2 linked regions of the Azoarcus sp. KH32C genome follow. The protein of the gene in region 1 interacts with the protein of each later gene in a pairwise test. Links are inferred from orthologs where the notes say so. Each region holds a gene or a part of one and is shown on either strand. Other genes may lie near its edges. The genes, in order: mrdA and AZKH_RS20945.

Evidence for each region.
Region 2: the proteins of mrdA (region 1) and AZKH_RS20945 interact in binary tests that used the Escherichia coli proteins (3 or more experiments, as listed by UniProt). The link is inferred for Azoarcus sp. KH32C from one-to-one orthologs.

The regions. Positions count from the first base shown.
Region 1 is NC_020516.1:147,750-151,067, reverse strand. The notes cover bases 130-3,129. They hold mrdA (penicillin-binding protein 2), read right to left. Parts: upstream 2,611-3,129; coding sequence 649-2,610; downstream 130-648. Other genes in these bases: mreD (rod shape-determining protein MreD), read right to left, coding at 2,610-3,129; rodA (rod shape-determining protein RodA), read right to left, coding at 130-649. Also shown: more of rodA, read right to left, coding at 1-129; more of mreD, read right to left, coding at 3,130-3,131; rod shape-determining protein MreC, read right to left, coding at 3,131-3,318. UniProt on the Escherichia coli protein: Catalyzes cross-linking of the peptidoglycan cell wall. Responsible for the determination of the rod shape of the cell. Is probably required for lateral peptidoglycan synthesis and maintenance of the correct diameter during lateral and centripetal growth.
Region 2 is NC_020516.1:4,663,598-4,666,987, forward strand. Bases 52-3,123 are described here. They hold AZKH_RS20945 (penicillin-binding protein 1A), read left to right. Parts: upstream 52-449; coding sequence 450-2,798; downstream 2,799-3,123. Other genes in these bases: AZKH_RS20940 (pilus assembly protein PilM), read right to left, coding at 52-281; cyaY (iron donor protein CyaY), read right to left, coding at 2,823-3,123. Also shown: more of AZKH_RS20940, read right to left, coding at 1-51; more of cyaY, read right to left, coding at 3,124-3,146; AZKH_RS27755 (lipoprotein), read left to right, coding at 3,193-3,372; lysA (diaminopimelate decarboxylase), read left to right, coding at 3,369-3,390. UniProt on the Escherichia coli protein: Cell wall formation. Synthesis of cross-linked peptidoglycan from the lipid intermediates.

The sequences.
Region 1 (3,318 bases):
CGCGCAGACCCGGCCAGACAACGTCAGGTTGGCACAGCTGGTCGCCGAAGCCGACGATCGCGCCGATCGCGACAACACCGACCACGACGACCGGAATGATCAGCTTCCACGACAGGCCAGCGAAGAAGATCACATACAGGCCCGCCGCCGCCACCAGCACGGCGGTGCCGAGGTCGGGCTGGACCGCGATCAGGCCCACCGGCACGAGAAGCAGGACGCCCGCCGCGATGAACTCGCGCACGCCGATGTGGCCTTCGCGCTGCTGGAAGAACCAGGCCAGCATTAGCGGCATCGCGATCTTCATCAGCTCGGACGGCTGGATACGCGTGATGCCGATGTTCAGCCAGCGCGTCGCCCCCTTCGAGGTCTCGCCGAAGAGCATCACCGCAACGAGCAGCAGCACGCCGACCGCGTACAGCGGCAGCGCGAGTCCGAGCAGCTTCTGCGGCGTCAGGCGCGCGGTCAGCCACATCGCGGTCAGCGCGACGAGGATGTTGATCTCGAGCGCGACGAGGCGGTCCGGCGACGCGCTCATCAGCACGATGTAGGCGTAGGCCATCAGCGCCGCGAGCATGAAGAACAGCGGCCGGTCGATCGGCCGCAGCACCGCCTGCACGATGTCGCGCACATGGAAGTTGCCGCGGTTCATCAGCGTCCCTCCGAATCGTTGCCGAAGAACCCCGGAACGGCGGGGGCGTCGTGCTCGGCCGGATCGTGGCGGTCATCGCCTTCGTCGACCGCCCCGGCATCCTCGCCCGCCGGCTGGTTCGGACGCTTGCCGAGCAGGTGGAAGTCGATCACCTGGCGCGCGATCGGCGCCGCCGACTGTGCACCGAAACCGCCGTTTTCGACCAGCACCGCCATCGCGATCGTCGGCTTGTCGGCCGGCGCGTAGGCGATGAACCACGAGTGGTCGCGCAGCTTCTCGGTCACGCGCCCGGCGACGTACTTCTGACCGTGCAGCGAGAACACCTGCGCGGTACCGGTCTTGCCGCCCACCGAATAGGGTGCCCCGGCGAAGGCGCGCGCGCCGGTACCGGCCTTGTTCACATCAACCATCGCCTGGCGCACCGCGGCGAGGTACTCCGGCTTGATCTGCACCTGGCGCAGCGGCTCCGGCGCGACCGGCCGTCGCTCGCCGGTGACGGGATTGACGACGTTGCGTACGAGGTGCGGGCGGAACACCTTGCCGTCGTTGATGACCGCCGCCAGTGCGTTGGCGAGCTGCAACGGCGTGTAGGCGTTGTAGCCCTGGCCGATGCCGACCGAGATCGTCTCGCCGCCGAACCACTTCTGGTGTTCCTTGTTGCGGAAGCGCTTCTTCTTCCACTCCGGCGTCGGCAGCACGCCTTCCGCTTCGCCATTGAGGTCGATGCCGGTGCGCGAGCCGAAGCCCAGCGGACGCATGAAGTTCGCGATGCCGTCGATGCCGAGGTCGTTGGCGAGCTGGTAGTAATAGGTGTTGCACGACACGACGATCGACTTGCGCAGATCGACCGTGCCGTGTCCGCCGGGCTGATCGTCCATGTAGCGATGGCCGGCGAACATGAAGTAGCCCGGGTCTGAGATCGTCTGCGTGATCGTGCGCTTGCCCGCCGTCAGACCCGCGAGCGCCATGAAGGGCTTGAAGGTCGAGCCCGGCGGATAGGCGCTGAGGATCGCGCGGTTCACGAGCGGATGGTCCGGCGACTCGTTGAGCGCCTTCCAGTCGTCGTTCGAGATGCCGTCGACGAAGAGGTTCGGGTCGAAAGTGGGCTTCGACACCAGTGACAGGATGCCGCCGGTAGCCGGGTCGATCGCGACGAGCGCGCCGCGCCGGTTGCCGAACGCCGCTTCCGCGACCTTCTGCATCTCGATATCGAGCGTGAGCTCCAGGTCGTTGCCCGGCACGCCGGGAACGCGCGCGAGCTGGCGCACCGCGCGCCCGCCGGCATTGACCTCGACCTGCTCGGCGCCGGTCGCGCCATGCAGTTCGGCCTCGTAGCTCATCTCGAGCCCGCCCTTGCCGATGTAGTCGGAGCCGCGGTAGTTCGCCGTCAGGCCCTGGTCCTCGATGCGGTCCTGGTCGCGCTGGTTGATGCGCCCGATGTAGCCAATCACGTGCGACGCGAGCTCACCCTGCGGGTAGTCGCGGAAGAGGCGCGCCTGCACCTCGACCCCGGGGAAGCGATAGCGTCGCGCGATGAAGCGGGCAACCTCCTCCTCGGTCAGGCGCGTGCGGATCGGCAGGCTCTCGAAGTTCTTGCTGTCCTCGAGCAGCTTGCGGAAGCGCCGCCGGTCGCGCGGTTCGATCTGGATGATCTCCGACAGCGCATCGATCGTCGCGTCGAGATCCGCGACGCGCGAAGGCGTGATCTCGAGCGTGTACGCCGCGTAGTTGCGCGCGAGCGGCACGCCGTTGCGGTCGACGATAGCCCCGCGGCTGGGCACGATCGGCAGCAGCGCGATGCGGTTGTCCTCGGCCCGCGTGTGGTAGTAGTCGTAGCGGACGACCTGCAGGAAATAGAAGCGCGCCGCGAGGACGCCGAAGCAGACCATCACGAACAGGCCCGCCACCAGGACGCGGCGGCGGAAACTCGCCAGTTCCTCGTCGGGAGTACGGAATTCCATCAGATCGGCCGGTTCTCGTCGCGCTCGACCGGCTGGTACTGCGGCAGCAGCAGCAGGAAGTTGAGCGGCACCCACAGCACGATGCTCGTGAAGCTCGACAGGAAGTACCACCAGCCCGGGAATTCGGCTCCAGCGAGCAGGCGCACCAGCACCATGATCACCTGCGCCGCCAGCAGCATCGGCAGCACGTGCAGCGCCTGTTGCGGCGGCGGGAACCACAGCACGCGGCGCGACACCGAGGTCGCGAGGTAGCACAGCACGACATAGGCGAGCGCGTGCTGCCCCATCGCCGCGCCGTGGCCGATATCGACCAGCAGCCCGAACACGAAGCCCGCGCCCATTCCCGCACGCAGCGGTTCGCGGATTGCCCAGAAGGTCAGCACCAACGCGACCCAGTCGGGCACGCCGGGCAGCAGTCCGGTCGGGATATAACTCAGGCCAAGCGCGACAATCAGGCTCAGATAGACGAACCAGGTGCGCGCGGGCAGCAGGATGCGGCGGGAACGGTGGGTCGGCTGCATCAGCGAACCTTCTTGCGCGGACGCGTCGGGGCGGCTTCGGGTTCGGGGGCGGGACGCGGCGGCGGCAGCTCGGCGCGCGTCAGCACCAGCACCTGGGTCGTGCGCTCGACGCCCGCCACCGGCTCGCAGACGACCGCGGCGAAAGTCGGCGAATCGCGGTCGACACTCACGACGTCCGCAACCGGCA
Region 2 (3,390 bases), 4.5 Mb from region 1 along the record:
TTCTTGGTGATGACCGCCGATGCCGGGAGGGCGACGGCCGCATTCTTGATGCCTCCGCCCATGCGGCGTAATGCACGACGGATCGCCTCGCTGACGCCCTCGAGATTAGCGATGTTGCCGTCGACGACGGCATCGCGCGGCAGGGGCTCGATGGCATACCGTTCGATCCGGTAGGATTCCTTGTCGCCCCCTGCAAGCTCGAGCATCTTCACCGATGAAGATGAAATATCGAGCCCGACAAGCTGGCGCGTCTTTGGTCGAAACAGGGAGAAATCAATCACAAAGAAAATCCTTAAATTTCTTTATGTTAGGCGCCAATACTGAATAAGCTTGTGAGATGCTAGCAACAAGCCGTTTCACTGTAAAGCGGCGGGCTTGACAAATGGCGTTGGAGGGCCTCGACCCCGGATCGTATAATCCCGTCCCCAATCCCCCTTTTTGGACTTTCGATGCGCTGGGTCTTTTACCCGATTGTCGGCCTGATCGGACTGATCATCGCCGGCGCGGCCACGCTTGCCGCCGTTTCCGCGTTAGCCTGGCCGAACCTTCCCCCTCTTGATGTCCTGACCGACTACCGCCCCAAGGTGCCGCTGCGAGTATACACGTCGGATGGATATCTACTGGGCGAGTTTGGCGAGGAGCGCCGCTCGGTCGTGAAGATCGAGGACGTACCGACCTCGCTGAAGCAGGCGATCCTGGCCGCGGAGGACGAACGCTTTTACGAACACCCCGGAATCGATGTCTTTGGCATTATGCGGGCCGCAGTGGCGAACGTCGTGTCGGGCGGGCGAGGCCAGGGCGCCTCGACGATCACGATGCAGGTTGCCCGCAATTTCTTCCTGACGCGTGAAAAGACGTTCAACCGCAAGCTTTACGAGATCCTGCTCGCGTTGAAGATCGAGCGGAGCCTCAGCAAGGATCAGATCCTCGAGCTCTATATCAACCAGATCTACCTCGGTCAGCGCGCCTATGGCTTTTCGGCGGCGGCGCGCGCGTATTTCGACAAGTCGCTGAAGGACCTGACGATTGCGGAAGCGGCGATGCTGGCAGGCCTCCCGAAGGCGCCGTCTGCCTACAACCCGATCGTCAATCCGAAGCGGGCGACCTTGCGTCAGCATTATGTGCTGCGCCGAATGTACGAGACCGGTGCAATCGACGAGAGGACGCTGGAGGCCGCCAACGCCGAGCGGCTGGTGCTCGCTTCGGGGCACTCGAACCAGAACACACTGCGTGGCGATTACGTCGCGGAAATGGCGCGCCAGATCGCCGTCGAGCAGTTTGGCGAGGATGCATACCAGTCAGGGATCCGGATCGTCACGACGGTCACGCGGAATGACCAGCTCGCCGCGTATCGGGCGGTACGGCAAGGGGTGTTCGATTATGACCGCCGCCACGGCTACCGCGGACCGGAGAGCTTTGTCGATACGAAGGAGTTTTCGCTCAAGGACGAGGAGCATCTCGACGAGGCGCTCGCCGATGTTACCGACTACGACGATATGCTCGCGGCGCTCGTTCTCGACGCGAACCCGAAGAAGGTCCGCGTGTATCGTCATGGCGAGACGATCGACATCACGGGCAACGGGCTGACGTTCGCCGCGCCGATGCTGAATGATCGTGCTCCGCCTGCGAAACGCCTGCGCCCTGGGGCGATCGTCCGCATCCGGAACGGCGGCGACAAGGGTTGGGAGATCGTGCAGCTGCCGGAGGTCGAGGCGGCGCTGGTGTCGATCGACGCCCATACCGGCGCCGTGCGAGCCTTGATCGGCGGCTTCGATTTCAATCGCAACAAGTTCAACCACATCACCCAGGCGATGCGCCAGCCCGGATCCAGCTTCAAGCCTTTCATCTATTCGGCGGCGCTGGAGCGGGGCTACTCGCCGAGCAGCGTGGAAGAGGATGCGCCGCTCTTTTTCCCGGCAGGCGTGACCGGCAGCAAGGACTGGGAGCCGAAGAACTACGACGGCAAGTTTGATGGACCGATGACGCTGCGCGACGCGCTGGCGCGCTCCAAGAACATGATCTCGATCCGGTTGCTGCGCGCGATTTCGCCTGAATATGCCCAGGACTACATCACGCGTTTCGGCTTCGAGGCCGAGCAGCATCCGCCCTACCTGACGATGGCGCTGGGCGCGGGGATGGTGTCGCCGTGGCAGATGGCGACCGCTTACGCGGTGTTCGCGAACGGCGGCTACCGGGTGACGCCTTATGTGGTGAAGGAGATCATCGATGGCGAAGGTCGCGTGGTCGCGCGCGTCGATCCGCCGCAAGCCGGCGAAAGCGCGCCGCGGGTGATCGATCCGCGCAATGCCTGGCTGATGAACTCGATGATGCAGGACGTCGTGCGCAAGGGGACCGCGACCAAGGCGCTGGCGCTCAAGCGCGCCGACATCGCGGGCAAGACCGGCACCACCAACGATTACGTCGACGCCTGGTTTGCAGGCTACAACCCCGACGTCGTCGCGATCAGCTGGATGGGCTTCGACCAGCCGCACAATCTCGGCAAGGGCGAGACCGGCGGCTTTGCGGCGCTGCCGACATGGATCAACTACATGCGCACGGCGCTGGCGGACCAGCCGGAGAAGGCGCTGCCGATGCCGGAGGGACTGGTGGCGATTGCATCGGCGACGGGACGCGATGAATACATCTACCGCGAGAACCAGCCGCCTGCCCCGCTAGCGCTGCCTAACAACCTGCCACCACCGTCGGAAGCGCCGGATGACGGCACGGTGGCCGCACGCTTGCTGCAGGGTCTGCCAGCGCCGGTGGTCGAACGAACCGCCAAACCGGTCAACCATTAGGGCGATTGACCGTGGGAGAGCCGCTCAGGCTGGAGACAGGCTGACGCTCTCCCCGGATTGCTGGCTCACGACGTTCGAGAGCAGCGCATAGAGTTCCTGCCCGTCACGGCCTGAAACCCACTGGCCATCGACGGGCCGGAAATGAAAGCCGCCCGATTTCGCCGCGACCCAGATCTCGCGCGCGGCCGAATGACGATTGATGATGACTTTCGTGCCGTTGTCGAATTCGACCTCGACGATGCCGCCCGGCTTGGTTTCGAGATCCAGATCCACGCCGCATGCCTCGAGGGCTGCTTCGATGCGCGCCAGTTCAGCTTCCGCCAGGGCATTGAATGCCGATTCTTCCATGCTCGTTCCTTCTGTTAGCATTCGCGTTTTTCCGACCGACGACACCATGCAAGCCATCCTGCGAGCCACGGCGCTATGCGGCGCACTGATCCTGAGCGGTTGCGGAATCAAGGGGCCCCTGACGCTGCCTCCTCCGCCCACGCCGACCAAGGCGTCGCCGGCTACCAAGGTCGATCATAACAAAGCCCCCCTGAGCCCGAACGAATCCCCGAGCGAATCGAAATGAGCACCGTTTTTCCCATCC